Regions from separate parts of the Bradyrhizobium sp. USDA 4451 genome, predicted to be linked through region 1. Evidence: riboswitches for the same ligand, from Rfam matches in the RefSeq annotation. Region 1 holds a riboswitch; each other region holds the start of a gene.
The links. A riboswitch is a leader RNA that binds a small molecule or an ion and turns the genes downstream of it on or off. The one in region 1 is predicted to bind cobalamin.
Positions count from the first base shown of each region.

Region 2: another riboswitch for cobalamin. It lies ahead of ACVMB0_RS36910 (HoxN/HupN/NixA family nickel/cobalt transporter); the one in region 1 lies ahead of ACVMB0_RS12535 (TonB-dependent receptor).
Region 3: another riboswitch for cobalamin. It lies ahead of ACVMB0_RS01175 (ribonucleoside-diphosphate reductase subunit alpha); the one in region 1 lies ahead of ACVMB0_RS12535 (TonB-dependent receptor).
Region 4: another riboswitch for cobalamin. It lies ahead of metE (5-methyltetrahydropteroyltriglutamate--homocysteine S-methyltransferase); the one in region 1 lies ahead of ACVMB0_RS12535 (TonB-dependent receptor).

Region 1 covers NZ_JBTRCH010000001.1:2,712,409-2,716,467, reverse strand. The annotation lists gene ACVMB0_RS12535 (TonB-dependent receptor) at 1-1,729, opposite strand, end outside; cobalamin riboswitch at 1,837-2,032, opposite strand; gene ACVMB0_RS12530 (CobW family GTP-binding protein) at 2,086-3,009, opposite strand; gene ACVMB0_RS12525 (amidohydrolase family protein) at 3,011-4,059, opposite strand, start outside.
Region 2 covers NZ_JBTRCH010000001.1:7,880,281-7,884,339, reverse strand. The annotation lists gene cysN (sulfate adenylyltransferase subunit CysN) at 1-813, shown strand, start outside; gene ACVMB0_RS36915 (hypothetical protein) at 922-1,119, shown strand; cobalamin riboswitch at 1,311-1,508, shown strand; gene ACVMB0_RS36910 (HoxN/HupN/NixA family nickel/cobalt transporter) at 1,913-2,968, shown strand; gene ACVMB0_RS36905 (flavin monoamine oxidase family protein) at 3,787-4,059, shown strand, end outside.
Region 3 covers NZ_JBTRCH010000001.1:282,030-286,088, reverse strand. The annotation lists gene ACVMB0_RS01180 (radical SAM/SPASM domain-containing protein) at 1-411, opposite strand, end outside; cobalamin riboswitch at 1,763-1,978, shown strand; gene ACVMB0_RS01175 (ribonucleoside-diphosphate reductase subunit alpha) at 2,076-3,467, shown strand; gene ACVMB0_RS01170 (ribonucleoside-diphosphate reductase subunit alpha) at 3,361-4,014, shown strand; gene ACVMB0_RS01165 (ribonucleotide-diphosphate reductase subunit beta) at 4,044-4,059, shown strand, end outside.
Region 4 covers NZ_JBTRCH010000001.1:7,915,428-7,919,486, reverse strand. The annotation lists gene ACVMB0_RS37055 (nodulate formation efficiency C protein) at 626-1,483, opposite strand; cobalamin riboswitch at 2,481-2,682, shown strand; gene metE (5-methyltetrahydropteroyltriglutamate--homocysteine S-methyltransferase) at 2,781-4,059, shown strand, end outside.

The sequences.
Region 1 (4,059 bases):
GGCCGCCCCAGAACGACTGCTTGACCCCGATCTCGGTCTGCTTGCCGATCGCGAGCTGGAAGGTCTTCTGCGAGACGGGCAGCGAGATCAGGTTGCTGACCGGATCGACGCCGACCGCATACTGGCCATAGAATGCGAGGTTCTTGATCGGCTCGTACACCAGCCCGGTGCGCCAGCTGGTTCCCGACAGCGTGGTTTCAAAACTGTTCGCCGGCGTCTTGTAGTCGGTGCGATCGACCTCGGGCCGGTCGTACCGGACGCCTGTCACGAGCGACAATTGGTCGGTCAGCGACAGGCGATCCTCGGCGAACAGCGCATATTGATTGACGACCGCGTTGAAGCCCGGCGTCGTCGCCGTCGTGGTCGCGAAGAACGAACCGGGATCGAACACGTAGGGATTGACCGATGACGCGCCGCCATAGGGCGAGTTGTTGATGTGGGTGAAGTCGATCCGGTTGACATCGAACCCGGCAACGACCTGGTTCGCGAGCCCGAACATGTGACCGCTGAAGGTCGCATCCATCCGGTTGCCGAGCTGCTTCTGGTCATGGAATATCTCGATATAGCTCGAACGATCGATCAGCCGGGTGTTCGGATTCCAGCTGTAGTTCTCGATGTCGCGCCAGTGCCGCTCGCTGGTCAGATAATACAGCGTGTTGTTGAGCTTGATGCCGTCGGCGACATCCCATTCGGTCCTGAACTGGGTCCAGCTGTCCTGGTAGCGGATCGCGCTGTCTGATGCGTTGTAATTCTTGAAGCGCAGCGCGTCCTGGATCGAACCGTTGATCAGCGGCGTGCCGAAATAGCGCGACGGGCTGCGGTCGCCATAATCCTCGGACAGCGTGAAGGCGAGATTGTCCGACGCCTGCACTCGGACGGCTGCGGAGACCACCGCATTCGAGGTCTTGTCGCGATCGACCCAGCCGTCCGACATGTTGCCGGTGGCGTTGATCCGGTATGACACATTGGGATTGATCGGACCGGTGCTGTCGACCGAAAGCCGCCGCGTCATGTTGCTGTCGAGCGAGACCTCGGCCTCGTTATACGATGTGTTGAGCGGCTTCTTCGGGATCACGTTGATGACGCCGCCGATCGCGCCTTCGCCGTACAGCACCGATGCCGGACCGCGCAGCACCTCGATGCGCTGCGTCGACCAGGTATCGTAGGGGAACGTCAAGGTGCCGGAGCCGACATAGAAGCGCGTGCCGTCATACAAGGTCATCACCGAGTTGCTGCCGGCAAAGCCGCGGGTGCTGAACGACAGGCCGCCATTGCCGGGCGCCGGCGTTGCGATGAACCCGGCCGCGTCCTGGGTGACGGCATCGAGCACATTGTGCTGGCCGCGTTCGGCAATGGTCTGCGCCGTGACGATCTCGACGCTGGCCGGCGTCTGTAATGGCGTGAGGTTGAGACGGCTGCCGGTGCCGCCCGGCGTGTTGGCGTTGAGCGTCGGCGATGCCGTCCCCGATGTGCCCGACGCCGCGGCGTGCGGCGTGCCGCCCGCTGCCGCTGACGCTGCGGGTCTCGCGCGCGGCCGCGACGACGCGGCGGTATTGCTGCTGCGCGCCGCGGGCCTGGGCTTTGCGGACGCCGAGGGCGACACCTCGATCGGATCGAGGCTTGTGGTTGGAGCTGTTTGTGCCGAGCCTTCAGCCGGCAGCAGCAACGATGACAGGGAGCAGACGAGACCGAGGCGCCATTTGCGCGCAACGGGAGAGGACGGAGACATGAAAACGACTCGCGGTAACGTGGCACGTCACCGCGAACGCGGACTGGCGCATCGCCGAAAGGGCAGTGCTCCGATCCCACCAGGACGCCCCCGCCCGATGTGCTCGCGTGTGACCACGACTGACGGCAGGTCTCCTGGCTCACGGGTCATCGCCTGTCGACGCCTTCCCGGGCGGATAGCCCAGTGGCAAATTTGACGAAAGGCTCGCCGTTTACAGTTGCGGGGACAGCTGCGGCATTGGGGTTACCCTCGCACCGCATTCCCTTTTGATCCCCGAAGGGAACCGTCGGTGAAAACGATAGGTGCAGTCGGCATGGCTGTCAATTCGATGCGATTGTCGCACGCATGCTTTCATGTCACGCGACGCATCCCTGCATCACCTCATCGATCTCCGCACGCGAGAGCGCGCCCATCTCGGCGATGAACACGATCCGCGTGCGTGGCACGCCGGGCGCCGGCACGCCGCCGGCAGCCAAGGTCGCGCGGCCGCCGGCGAGCTGAAACACCGTCAGCCGTCCGGGCTGCTCGACCGTCTCGAACAAGCCCTTCGCGCGCGCCAGCTTCGGCGCCAGTTTGCCGATCGCCTGCTGCAGGCGCGGCAGCGATACCTGCCGCTCCGACGTCCAGCTCAGCGTCTCGAACCGGTCGGACACCGGCCGTCGCGGCGCGGTCTCGCGCGGCGCGGGCAGATGATCGAGATCCGCCGGAAACAGCAGCTCCGCCGGCACCTCGCCATGCACGGCATCGACGATCACAGCCGCCGGACGCACCACGCGCACGGCATCGCGAATCGCGGCGCACGCGGCTGCATCGGCGAGATCGACCTTGCTCAGCGCCACCACATCGGCCGCCCGCAGCTGCGCGCGCAGCAGCGCATCGTCCAGCGCGGCGACCGGCTGCGTGGCGTCGACCACGCACAGCACGGTCTCCAGCGGCGCCTCCTTCCAGATCACGGGATCCATCAGATTGCGGACGATGTCCGCGGGATCGGCGATGCCGCTGGTCTCGATCACGATGAACTCGGGACGCGGATCACGCCGCAGCAAACTGGCGAGCGTGCGCAGCAGGTCGCCCTCCAGCGTGCAGCAGATGCAGCCATTGCTCAGGCTGACCACGCCGTCGCTGGCGCCCGCGATCAGCTCGGCATCGATATTGATCGCGCCGAAATCATTCACCACGGCGGCGATGCGCCGTCCTTGCGCATGCGCCAGCAGATGGTTGACGACCGTGGTCTTGCCCGCCCCGAGAAAACCCGCGACCAGCAGGATCGGGACCGCCACCTCAGCCTCCGGTGACGGGCCGGCGCACCGGCCGGCCGGGACGCGCCGCGACGTCGAGCACGCCATCATTGATCAGCGGCTGGCCGCTGACCACGAGATGGCGCACGCCTTCCGCCGGGCGATTCATCGCAGAGAAGGTCGCGCGGTCGCTCAGCGTCTCGTAGTCGAACACCACGACGTCGGCGTCGGCGCCGGCCTGCAGCCTGCCCTTGGCGCGCATCGCGGGCGTGCTCGCCGACAGGATCTCGGCCGGGATCAGCGCGCATTTGCGGATGCCCTCGAGCAGCGACAGCTTCTTGCGCTCGCGCACCCATTCGCGGATGAAGCGGGTGAAGCAGCCCGCCGAGCGCGGATGCGAGGTGGCATCGTCCGGCAGCGGCCAGGCGTCGCCGCTATAGGGACGGCCATCCGACAGCGTCCAGGGCATCGCGTCGGAGGCGATCGCGCCGCCCGGATACAGCACCGCCATGTCGAGCAAATCGCGATGATGCGAATTGTTCTCGATATCGAGCACATGCCACAGCACCAGCGCCGAGGGATCTGCGGCCTGCGCCGCCAGCAACTCCTCGCGGCTGCCGAAGCGGTGACCGTCAGTCACGCGCTGCACTGAGTCGTAGCCGAGACCGTTGCGCTCCTCGAATTTCGGATCGCTGAAGAAGGTCGCGGCCAGCACGGTCGAGCCGGTGCCATAGGGATAGGCTTCCACCGTGATCGGCAGGCCCTGCGCCTGCGCTTTCGCGATCAGCGCAACGCAGCGCTCGATGTCGGTCTTGCTCGACGAGTTGAAGTGGCAGATGTGCATATGCGCGCCGGTGGCGCCGGCATAGCCGATCAGGCGGATATAGGCCTCGGCCGCGCTCTCGGGGTCGATGCGAGACATGTAGGCGACGTGGGTGAAGGTCGGCACCGCATGATTGGCCGCGAGCTGGCACACCGCGGTCAATTCCTGCACGCCGGCGCCCGGCGCATAGGCGTTGAGGATGCCGATGCCGATGCCGCCCTCGTTCAATCCATTGGCGAGACGCTCGAGGATGCCGCCGACCTCGCCCT
Region 2 (4,059 bases), 5.2 Mb from region 1:
AGGCATCGGATCGATGTCAACACATGTGAGCACCTGGCTGCCGAGACGCTTTCTCTCAATGAGATCGCGTTCTGCAATATTGCGACTGCACTGCCCGCCGCATTCGATCCTTACGACGTCAACCGGAAAACCGGATCATTTATCGTCATTGATCGTTGCACCAATCGCACCGTCGGCGCCGGCATGATTGCGTTTCCGCTGCGGCGGGCCACCAATGTTTCCTGCCAGGCGCTTTCGGTGGGCAGGAGTGAGCGCGCCGCGCTCAAGGATCAGAAGCCTTGCGTCGTCTGGTTCACCGGTCTGTCTGGCGCGGGAAAGTCGACGATCGCCAACATGGTTGATCAGAAGCTGCTCGCAATGTCGCGGCATGCCATGCTGCTGGATGGTGACGACCTCCGGAACGGATTGAACGCGGACCTGGGCTTCTCGAAGGCTGCGCGGGTGGAAAACATTCGGCGTGCCGGACAGGTTGCCAAGTTGATGCTGGACAGCGGCTTGATCGTGATCTGTTCGTTCATCTCCCCCTACAGGTCCGAACGAGATATGGTTCGCAGCCTGATTGGTAAGGACGAGTTCATCGAAGTCTTTATCGATACGCCAATCGAGGAATGCGCAAGGCGGGATCCAAAAGGTCTCTACTCAAAGGCAAAAGCCGGTGAGATCAAGAACTTCACGGGCATCGATGCGTCCTACGAAGCGCCGATAAGGCCCGAGATTCATCTCAGGACAATGGAGCACGCGCCAGAGCAAGCAGCGGAAGTCGTCGTCAACGCCGTGATGGCGCGCGCAGTCCTCTGCGACGAGCGGCGATAACCTGCCGATTCGTGGTCGCGGATGCCGCTCTCCTGCCTACTGGCCTGCCGAAGGCGACTCGGGTTAGGTGCGAGCATCGATCGGATTCGTCGATGCTAAGGGATTAAGATGGTTGCATCCACTCGTCGATTGCCCGCTTTCGGTTATGTGCTCGAAGTCGACGGTCAATTGAAAACCGAGTTCGCGACAAGAGACGGCGCCTGGGCAGGAGCGCAAGAGCTTAAGAAGCGCCGTCCCATGCTCCAGGTCAAAGTCTATGACGCCATGACGAAGGACAGAGACGAAGTCAGCCTTCCAGTCGCCTAAGTGTCTTCAAGCGTCCTTTTTTCTTCGTGGGGCTAGCGCCGGGCCGAGTTACTGTGCAGGCAGAGCCGCAGCGTCTTGGAGCCTCGATCTCGTCCGCAATTCCGAGATTGAGAGGCAAAGTTATCTCTTTTTCCTCAGCCACGGCGTCTCGCCTGTTCGCCGGCGACTACTTGACGCGCCCTCTGAGGCCATTTCGCTTTGTCATCGGTAGTGTTCGAAAGGCTATTCAAGGGCGCTCGGTGGGTTCTGGCAGGACAATGCCGGAGCGGCCCTGCGCAACTATAAGTGGCGCGGCGATGACCATTCCATACCACCGGGATTCGCAATTCCGAGAAGGGGCAAGAGCGGCGAACCGCAGCCAGGAAACCTGCTAGCAGCCATTGTCATGCGCAATGCGTCGGACGGGGTGCTCTGAGGCACTGGTTGGCTCGCTAAACTTGACTACGGCTCAGATCGAGGTTGCAACGTCAACGCGGCGGCGCAATCGCGCGACACGAGCTCACGGCCGATATAAGCCTGACGAAGCGGTCGAGCACGTTAGCCGAGCAGAGCGGCACGAAACCTGCACCGCGAAGGAGGCACTAGCCATGAAAAGTAGGAAATGCCACTCAACTCCACTGCCGTTGCGACCAGCGCAATTGTCCACCTCGTGCTGCGAATGGTCATGATCATCGTATGCTGTATCCGTCGGTTCGTCTTCAGTCTGACCGGACCGGCTTTGGCGTGCGCGGCGCCTATGCAACGAGGGACGTTCGTAACCAAACTCATCTAGATGCGCTACCGAAGCAAGATCATGTTCTCATATCTAACGCTTGCCTTAGACGACGGATCGGCGGCCTCGCGTAGTCGAATCATCTCGCTCTATGCCTTCTTGTTGGCCATCAATTGCTTGGCCTGGACCTGGGCCATCGTAGCGCTGTCCGACAGGCCGACGCTGCTGGCGACAGCCTTGCTGGCCTATGTGCTCGGCCTTCGGCACGCCGTCGATGCCGATCATATCGCGACCATCGACAATGTCGTTCGCAAGCTGATGCAGGATGGCAGGCACCCTCTCGCGGTCGGACTTTTCTTCGCCTTTGGCCATTCCTTGTCGGTTGCAGTGGCGGTCGCCGCGATCGCAGCTGCGGCGCTCGCCCTGCAAAGCGGTTTCCAGGAGTTCCGGGCGGTTGGCAGCATCATCGGCACCGGCGCATCAGCCTTCTTCTTACTGACGATTGCCGCCATCAACCTTGTGATCCTACGGGATGTCTGGCGGAGCTTTCAGCGTGCGCGGCGTGGCGAACGAATTGGAGAGCATGAGTTCGATCTGCTTCTGTCTGGTCGTGGCTTGCTGTCCCGGCTCTTGCGCCCACTGTTTCGCATGGTGACGGCGAGCTGGCAGATGTTCGCGATCGGTCTGTTGTTCGGCCTCGGATTTGATACCGCGACGGAAATCAGCCTTTTCACCGTCGCAGCCGGGCAAGCTTCGGGAGGGCTAGACTTCACTACGGTGATGATATTTCCGGCTCTCTTCGCCGCCGGCATGATGCTCGTCGATACGACCGACAGCGTCTTGATGGTCGGCGCGTATGGCTGGGCTTTCCTCAATCCGATCCGCAAGATCTGGTACAATCTGACCATTACGGCGATCTCAGTCGTCGTGGCGCTGCTGATCGGCGGCATCGAGGCACTTGGCCTGCTCGCCAACAAATTAGCGCTTGAAGGCACCTTCTGGAGCGCGGTGAACGATCTCAACGGCAGCTTGGCCAATTTCGGCTATCTCGTCGTCGGCGTCTTCCTGGTCAGTTGGGCGCTGTCATTTGCGATCTATCGCTGGCAAGGACTCGAAAAGCCGCTCAAGCCGGGGTGAACTCATACAACCAATCATCGCACGTCTTCGGCGTCATCAGCTCCGTGCGTCGGACATCGAACAATGTCGGGTTCAATACCACCAGCGCAAAAGCGACTTCGAACTAGCCGATCGCTGGCGTTCAAAACTGCGAATAGTTTACGCTCTGGCCAAGCGCGGTTAGTCCCGGCGCTCCACTGGTTCGCTGTGTCCGCAATCGCCGGCGGAGCGGCTTGGTTGTGCGACTAGAACCAGAAACCTCCGATATCGAGCTCGAAAGTCGCCAATGAAAGAGCGGCAACATCTCTGAGGAGATCAGTCATCGTCTGGCCTACCGCACATCTGGGCTAGTCGGCTTCTCCACCTATCGATGTCGTAAAATATTGGCATCGCTCTTGCTGGTGCACTTTAAGAAGTCGCTCGAGGGCTCGTGCCGCGTGATCAACTGCTTCGTTTTCCGTCGAACGGCTATACGTGTCCGGCAAGCGCCTCGATGAACGAAACGTGCGCATCTTCGACGCGTCGAGATATGATCGACGGCTCGCTAATCGTCGCCAGAGGTGACCGGACGTTGGTTCATCAACTCAGGTGTACTGACCAGCTCCTGCGACCGCGGATCGGCCTGCCTACCTCAAGACTGCGGATAGATAGCTATGATTGTTTTATCGACGGCGATCGACGCGGTACACGACCAATGTGGGAATGAGATAATCGAAGACGATGTCGCAGGCACACCGCGGCGGCGCCACCAGTCTGCACTGCAGCGTGCGCACTTTCTTGAAACTGATCGCACGAGCCGTTTGCCTTCGTCATCGAAATCAACGGCTGGGTGAACGCAGGTGCAGAATGAATTTGTGATCAGGCGACGGGATCTGCTCGCGCTGATCGGCACCATCGCCGGCAGTTCGGCGATGTATCACGCAATGACGAGCCTCGGCTTCGCATCCGAGTCCGCCTACAAGGGGCCGCTCAAGCTCGCGGGCGACGTCAAGGGCGCTTCGGTGTTGGTTCTCGGCGCTGGTCTTGCTGGCATGACGGCTGCGCTGGAACTGCGCAAGGCCGGCTACAAGGTCCAGATCCTCGAATTCAACAGCCGTGCCGGCGGTCGCAAC
Region 3 (4,059 bases), 2.4 Mb from region 1:
GTTCATATAAGTGCCATCGTCGGGAACGTGCACGACGAAAGTCTTGAATCGGAGCATTTGCAGGCGTCGAACGTCAGTCCTGTTCATTCCAACAAGGGTCGTGAAGATCCGGACGTCGTGGCCGCGTGCGTAAGCATGCTCAACCATCGTGCTGCAATGCGGATGCAACCAGGGTTCCGAATATCCGGAAAAACTAATGCCAGTAGCTGTCGGTACGCGTGAGAGACATTGCTTGAAATCCTGAACACCCAGATGCTTGGCTTGGGATACGGGCCTTTGGCGATCTGCAAACTTGTCCTGGGAGCAATAAGAACATCTGACGATGCAGCCGGTGGTCGTGGTTATCTCCAATACCCGATGGCCGGGCTCAACCACACGCAACTCTTGTAAGACCCTAGGGTATGCCGTCATGTATCTGGTCCTTTCAGGTGCCGGAGCAGGCAATTGCCGCAGATCGAGCGCAGCTAACGCAGCGTCGCGCCTTGCCTGAAACGATCGCAACCGGAGTTTGGACGTTGGGCCAGATGCCTTGAATGAAGCCCGTGCCTTGCCACGCTGGTTTCGACAACAGGGTACAGGAGGACCCGTCCGGCGCTCCTCTCTCTGGGCGTCGATTGCCGCCTACCACCATGTCTGCGCCTAGCATCCTCCTTTCCTCCAGAAACACGTCAGCTCGACAGCTCTTAATGTTGTCGAGGAGAGCCGCAAATCGGGCTCCGGGAGGTGCTCGATCCTGAGGACCACATCATCTCCGTGTCGCCGGACCGGGCAGTCAATCGCCGACATGGGACCGCCCAGAGGCGACATACGTTGTTCCGATCGGGTCCGAAATGCCAAGCTTGTTTGCCAAACAGTCGTGGCTTGCGCCGAATCCTGCAACATGACGTCGGGTACGATTCAAGCGCGTCGGGCGTGATCCAGCACGGCCCTGGAGGCTTTCGCGTGCTGCGAAGAGTGCTCTGGGTCGCGATGAGAGGCGCGACGATCCGGAAATCCTGATGGACGCGGCCGAGTAGGACCAACCTGACTTCTTTGGGCACCGAACAGTAGGCGAAGCCTTTATCGGCAGATCGCGAGAATGGGCCAGACAATTGGTCCGCTACAAACATGCACCGGGCACGTGCCGAATTGATCAGAAGGGCGGCGACCTAGATGCGCCGCGACCAAATCGATCTGCTATGCGCGCCGAACAGCAGCTATACTGGCTAGAAAGATATTGACCAGGCGATCTCGGTGGGACGGACCTGCTCCTTCATTGTGAGACAAGGCTTGCGCCGACGGTAAATTCACGAAGGGAGCCGGTTTCGTCGCGCTTACAGCGGCTTAGCCGCTGCGAGCTCGATGAGCTTTCGTGTTCTTCAGGGCCCTCAGCCGTTCGAGCAGCGAGATCGCGCGGGGAGCGTCGTGCGTCGAGGAGCTGACTGCGTCGGCTACGTCCATGATAGCTTTCCAGCGCCTTAGACACGATTTCATCTGGATCGTTGACGCTGATAGCTTCGAAGATCTTGAGCTGAAGATCCGCTCATACTCATCGGAACGGAAAAAACGGTCTCAGAGCCTTTGGTAGGGTCTACGTTCCAGATCAGCATAGACTGATGAATGGTCGGCCGGATTTCTGGATTGATTTGCCTGAATAGCGTGTATGGATAGCGGAACATACCGGTGCTCGGCGCCGGCCGCTCCATTCATTGACTTCGCGGTGTCCTCTTCTGAAGCTTCATGTACCCCAAACGAGACTTGACGAATCTCGGCATGTGACGCCTAGATGTAGATCTGTCATGGTTCTTCCATCCTTTATCTTGTAGGACAGGAAGCTAAGAGGGAACCTGGTGCGCCGAACGGCTACTCCGGGGCTGCCCCCGCAACTGTAAGCGGTGAGCGGTTGTCATCATGGGCCACTGGCGCAGAAACGCGCCGGGAAGGTCGACAGCCGCAGCGACCCGCGAGCCAGGAGACCTGCCGCGACAGAACAAACGTCCTCGGGCGGGGTGCCCCGGTGGAGCGCTTGCACTGAGGGACGTTTGTCTCCCTGCAAGTCGTCCGCGGCCCCGGCTCCAAACATCGCGGGGTTGCCGATGTCGCCGTCTTTTGATTTCGATCAGCAGGGTCATCTCGTTACACCATCCAGTGTGCGGGCAGCGCAAGCACAGGCAGAGCTTGCCCCGCTTCAGCGGTCTGTTGCGCAGCCTCCATCGCTGGCCCCGCTGCCGCGTCCCCTCGCGCCAGCTCCAAAGCCGTCTGACCTTGCCCTTGATCGATCGCGCGACAGCCTCCTGACATCGTTCGGCAAGCTGACATTGACCGACCGTTATCTGCTCGCGGGCGAAGGCGTCCAGGACATGTTTGCGCGGGTATCGTGCGCGTTTGCGGACGATGTTGCACATGCTCAGCGTCTATATGATGCAATGTCCCGACTGTGGTTCATGCCGGCGACGCCGGTGCTCTCGAATGGCGGCAGCTTGCGTGGTCTACCCATTTCATGCTTCCTCAATTCGGTCTCGGATTCGCTCGAAGGTATTGTCGGCGTCTGGAACGAGAACGTCTGGCTTGCCTCCAACGGCGGCGGCATCGGTACCTACTGGGGGAATGTTCGCTCGATCGGCGAGAAGGTGAAGGGCGGTGTCACCTCGGGCATCATCCCGTTTATCCACGTCATGGACGGCCTGACGCTGGCGATCAGTCAAGGCTCGTTGCGGCGCGGCTCGGCGGCAGTCTATCTCGATGTCCAACATCCCGAGATAGAGGAGTTCCTTGAGATCCGGAAGGCGTCCGGCGACTTCAATCGTAAGAGCCTCAACCTGCATCACGGCATCAACGTTACTGACGAATTTATGCATGCCGTGCGAGCCGGGACAGCGTTCGCGCTTCGCAGTCCAAAGACCAGCGAAATGGTTCGCGAGATCGACGCTCGCCAGCTGTGGCAACGTATCCTCGAGAACCGCCTGCAGACCGGCGAGCCTTATCTCTTGTTCATCGACACCGTGAACCGCGCCCTTCCCAAGCACCAGCGCGACCTCGGCCTCAAGGTCTCGACCTCCAATTTGTGCAGCGAAATTACCCTGCCGACCGGCATCGATCATCGCGACGAGGAGCGCACCGCGGTGTGCTGTCTCTCATCGCTCAATCTCGAGACATGGGACCGGTGGAGCGAGGAGCCGGGCTTCATCGAAGACATCATGCGTTTCCTTGACAACGTGCTCACCCACTTCATCACGGTGGCGCCGGAGGGCATGAGGCGTGCCCGCTATGCTGCCCTACGCGAGCGCTCCGTCGGCCTAGGCGTCATGGGCTTCCACTCGTTCCTTCAGGCCAAGGGCATTTCCGATGGAGAGCGTCCTGGCCAAGTCGTTCAATCTGAACATGTTCCGGAAAATCCGGCGGGATGCCGACGCGGCGTCGGTAATTCTCGCTCGCGAGCGCGGCCCTTGCCCGGATGCGCTGGAACGCGGCGTGATGGCGCGCTTTAGCCATAAGATCGCAATCGCGCCGACCGCCTCGATCAGCATTATCTGCGGCGGCACGAGCGCTTGTATCGAGCCAGTCCCGGCCAACATTTACACCCATAAGACATTATCTGGCGCCATCTCGGTGCGCAATCCGCATCTCGCCAGGGTGCTCACGGCCAAGCGCGCCAACACCCCGGCGATATGGCAGTCGATCATAGCGCACGAGGGATCGGTCGCTCATCTCGACATCCTCTCGGAGCACGAGAAAGCGATCTTTCGCACCGCTTTCGAGATTGACCAGCGCTGGATCATCGAGCTCGCCGCCGACCGCGCGCCGTTCATCTGCCAGAGCCAATCGATCAACCTCTATCTGGCGGCCGACGTCGATAAGTGGGATCTCCATATGCTGCATTGGACGGCATGGGAGCGCGGATTGAAAAGCCTCTATTACTGCCGTTCGAAGTCGATCTCGCGCGCAGCGTTCGCCGGCAAAATCAGCGGCCGTGACGAGGCGGAGCGACCGCAGCCGCAGCGCACCGACTATGAGGAGTGCCTTGCATGTCAGTGATTGACCTCTCGGCTGTCGATCCGCGCACGTTGATCGGCAAGGGAC
Region 4 (4,059 bases), 5.2 Mb from region 1:
ACCCCTGAATTGCCGGTCTCTTGTTTCGCGCTAGAAGTCGACGGCCGACTCAAAGCCGAATTCTCTACCAGAGACGGCGCCCGGGCTGGTTGAGCAGAACTAAAGAAGCGGTTTTCCCACGCTTCAAATCAAGATCTATGACGCGCAGACGAATGCGCGCGAGGAAATTTAGACTAGATCAGGCTCAATTCGATCTTCGATCCTCGCAGCAAGGCTGCGGAGCTCCTCGCCGGGGGCACTCGGGAAAGGGTCCCGCGCCATCGAGGATGCCGGCGTCGCTATCACTGCCCCGTTCCCGGGGGCCCTCTTAAACCGGTCTCGTCGCTGCACTCGCTCCCGCGGGTGCTTGCTGGTCGCGCGATGCGCTGCGCGCACGCTGGATCGGGCTTGGCCTCAGCAACGCCTCGCTTGATCCGCGAAGGACGACATGGCGCTCGGGCGAGAGCTCGGATGTGTCTTTTTATACCAGTTCCGTTGTGGCTACTCGTCTGAAGGGGCAACAGCCTTCCTGATGCCTGGCTTTCCCGATGGGGCTTGCAGGCCGGAGCGAGGCTCGCCTCCTGCTGGCATAGCTGGACGCGTCAACTTTCCAGCGCATGGCTCCTGCTATTGGCGCGCTCAGCGCTCAAGGAGTAGCGCTGCCATCCTGATCATCCGTCGAGGCCTTTCGCACCCCCTCCAACGCGTCCCGTTCGTTTGGCTCTATGTGATGGAACCAGGAGCCGGGAGGAAAAGTCGCAATCCTCTTGGCAAGGAAAGATTGCGGCTCCCAATCGTGTCCCTCGCGCTTCTCGAAGGTGATAACCCCATTTTCGGTAAAGTAGCGGGGGCCTGGTATGTTGCAGTTCACCAGCAGCAGAACGCGCCACCGGTGCGCTTTCTCGGTCGGCTTGTCAGTCGCCGCCGTAACGTAATCCACGACAACAGGTTCGATGATGTGACAACGGCCGTGGCGGAGAAGATTTCCGAGCTTGCCCTGCGCGGTCGTCACAAAGTTGAAATTGACCGGATTATGCAGAAAACCAAGGTTTGCTTCTTTTTCGCCGTCGGTGACTTCACTGGCGATGAGAGAAAGCGCCAGGGCGCGCCAGCCGAGTTCGATGGGCTTTGCATAGGGAGACGCAACTTCAATCTTTCCGTCGGTCCCGACCTTCCAGGTAATAACGTAATGTTCGTCTGAACTGTTATCCTGATGTCTGGTCCAGGAAAGATAAACATACTCAGTGTGGTCGATGCCTTCGGCGATTCCCCAGTTTCGAGGGACAAAGTGCGCCACTTTCGAGACCTTTGAGACAATGTGCTCGATTGTCTCACCGTCTTGTGCTCGCCAGGTTGACTTGACGCGTTCGACGAGCGCGTTTTCGCCGGCTCGCGCACTGTCGGCCGCCGCAACCAGCCCAGCAAGGAAAATCAGCGATTGACAGAGACGGTGCACGCCTCTTGCAGACATTCTCTTCATAACGGCTGGACCATCGGTTTTCATCTACACGTCAATGCGGCGCCTTCAATGCTATGCTCGATTGGAAGAAGTTAGCGGCAACGCGACGCGGGTGCCTGCCGATGTCCCGCGCGAGCAGGCGCTATCCCCTCGATGTCACGCGCCGCTAACTTCAGTGGGCCAATCACAACCTCATCTGCTGTGCTGGACCTGCCCAGGGGGAGAAGCCTGGGCATCCCGGAGCTTGCATCCCTCGTGCCAGGAAATAGCCGGCAAATCGCGCCAGATTAGTGCAATGTTTGTCGGCTTTCCGACGGCGCTCGTTTCAATGTTTCCATTCAGCCGATCCGCGCGGGCTTGTTCAGCTTTTGTGGAGCCGATCCTCGAGGCGCAAGCGAGGGCCGTTGCCAATTTGCGAATGAGGAATCGGGAAGAACTTTTGAAAGGTCTTGAACCGTCCGGTCCGGTGTTGTCACCCGAACGCCTGCGATCTCTATCGGCTCGCAAATGATCATATGCCAAAGTCGGTCATCACTGCCGGGCGTACGGAATCGTTCGGAAGCGCATCGTCAGGCAGGCAGATGATATGGTGCGCGCGTTGTCTGCCTACGCGCGCGATGGTGCAATCTGGTCAATCGTCCAGCTGCCTCAGTTCCATATTCATGGCTGGATGAGCCGCTGTTTCCAGTGGCGCGGGCCGGCAAGCGAGAAACAATCAACTATCGCGCTAACTTCCTCTCGAGTTGCTCAACATCTTCGAGAGCATCTGTCTGACGGATTGATTCATGAACGCTTTCACCAATCGCCCCAACAGGCCGATCGCAAAGATGGTGACAGCAAAGACGCCAACGGCGCTCCAAACAGCCATTTTCATTGCGGGGTTTCCCAGTGTCCGTTGACGCGAATCGATATGTGTTCCTGCGCATTATCGGCATCACAGACCGCAAGTCGCCTACCAGGATTGGTTGGCACGCAGATCAACATGCGCGCCTCATTGACGTGAGAGAGTCATCTGAGAGGTTGACGGAAGAGGTCCGTTGCAGATAATCGAAATCGTAGAGGTTCTCCGGTCCCGCTGGATCCGGAGCTAAGAGGGAAGCCGGTGAACAGGCCGGCGCTGCCCCCGCAACTGTAAGCGGCGAGCCGCTGTCCAACAAAGTCACTGAAGCCCGTGGGGCTTTGGGAAGACCGGACAGCGGCGATGACCCGCGAGCCAGGAGACCTGCCTCGACCACATTTACGTCCACGGGCGGGGTGTCCCGGTGGTACGCCAAGCAGCCGCCCTCCGGCGATCGTGCTTGCGTCCGCCATGGCCTTTGCCCCCAACTACGGGGTTAGCGCTATGTCTCTTCTCTCGCTTCCGGTTGCCACGCTTGGAACGCCTCGGATCGGTCCAAGACGCGAGCTCAAACGCGCGCTTGAAAGTTACTGGGCCGGCGCAATCAGCGAACAGCAATTGCTCGAGGACGCAGCTGGCCTGCGCGCTGCGAACTGGGCCCGTCAAAAATCCCTCGGTGTCACCGTCATTCCGTCCAACGACTTCTCTTTGTACGATCAGGTGCTCGACACCTCTGTCATGGTTGGTGCCATACCGGAAGTCTACGCGTCGAAAATCGAGCCGGTTTCACTCAAGACGTACTTCGAGATGGCCCGCGGTTCACAGTGGGACCGCCAGAATGCGAGTTGCAGCCCCGGATCGGGCGGATATGGCGCGCCCGCACAGGAGATGACCAAGTGGTTCGACACCAACTACCACTACATGGTCCCTGAATTTCATCGGGGACAGACGTTCCGCCTGTCCTCGCGAAAGCCTATCGAGGAGTACGAGGAAGCCAAAGCCCTGGGATTCCAGACCCGCCCTGTCCTGATCGGGCCGGTCACATTCTTAAAGCTTGGCAAGAGTGCGGATGCGTTCCAGCCACTGTCGCTCCTGGACGAGCTAATACCGGTCTATGTCGAAGTTCTGCGAGAACTAGCCAAACGAGGAGCAAACTGGGTTCAATGCGACGAGCCCTGCCTGGTCCTTGATCTGGAGGAGCGGGCGCGAAAATCTTTGCTGCACGTCTACGATCGGCTTGCCAAGGAAGTACCCGACGTCAAGATCATGGTCGCGAGCTATTTCGGCGATCTCGGCGATAATCTGGACACAGCTTTGAACATGCCCGTTGCCGGACTGCACGTGGATTTGGTTCGCGCGCCGAACCTGTTGGACCGGATCATTGCTGCCCGGCGAAGCGACCTCGTCATGTCTCTCGGCGTCATCGACGGACGAAATGTATGGCGGTCGAACCTGTCGACGCTCCGCCAGCAACTGGATCCCGCCATCGCGAAGCTAGGCAGGGATCGTGTCCAGATCGCTCCGTCCTGCTCGCTGCTTCATGTGCCCGTCGATGTTGAACTTGAGACCGGACTTGCATCCGATCTCAAGAGCTGGCTTGCCTTTTCGGTACAGAAGATGCGTGAGCTCGCGATCCTGGCGCGGGCACTCGCGGGTGATCAGAATGTTGCTGAAAGTCTCGCTGAATCGGAGTCGGCCGTGACGTTCCGTCGGACTTCACCAAAGATCCGCGATGCCAATCTCGCGGTACGGATGCGAGCGATTGACCAGGCCATGCGCCGGC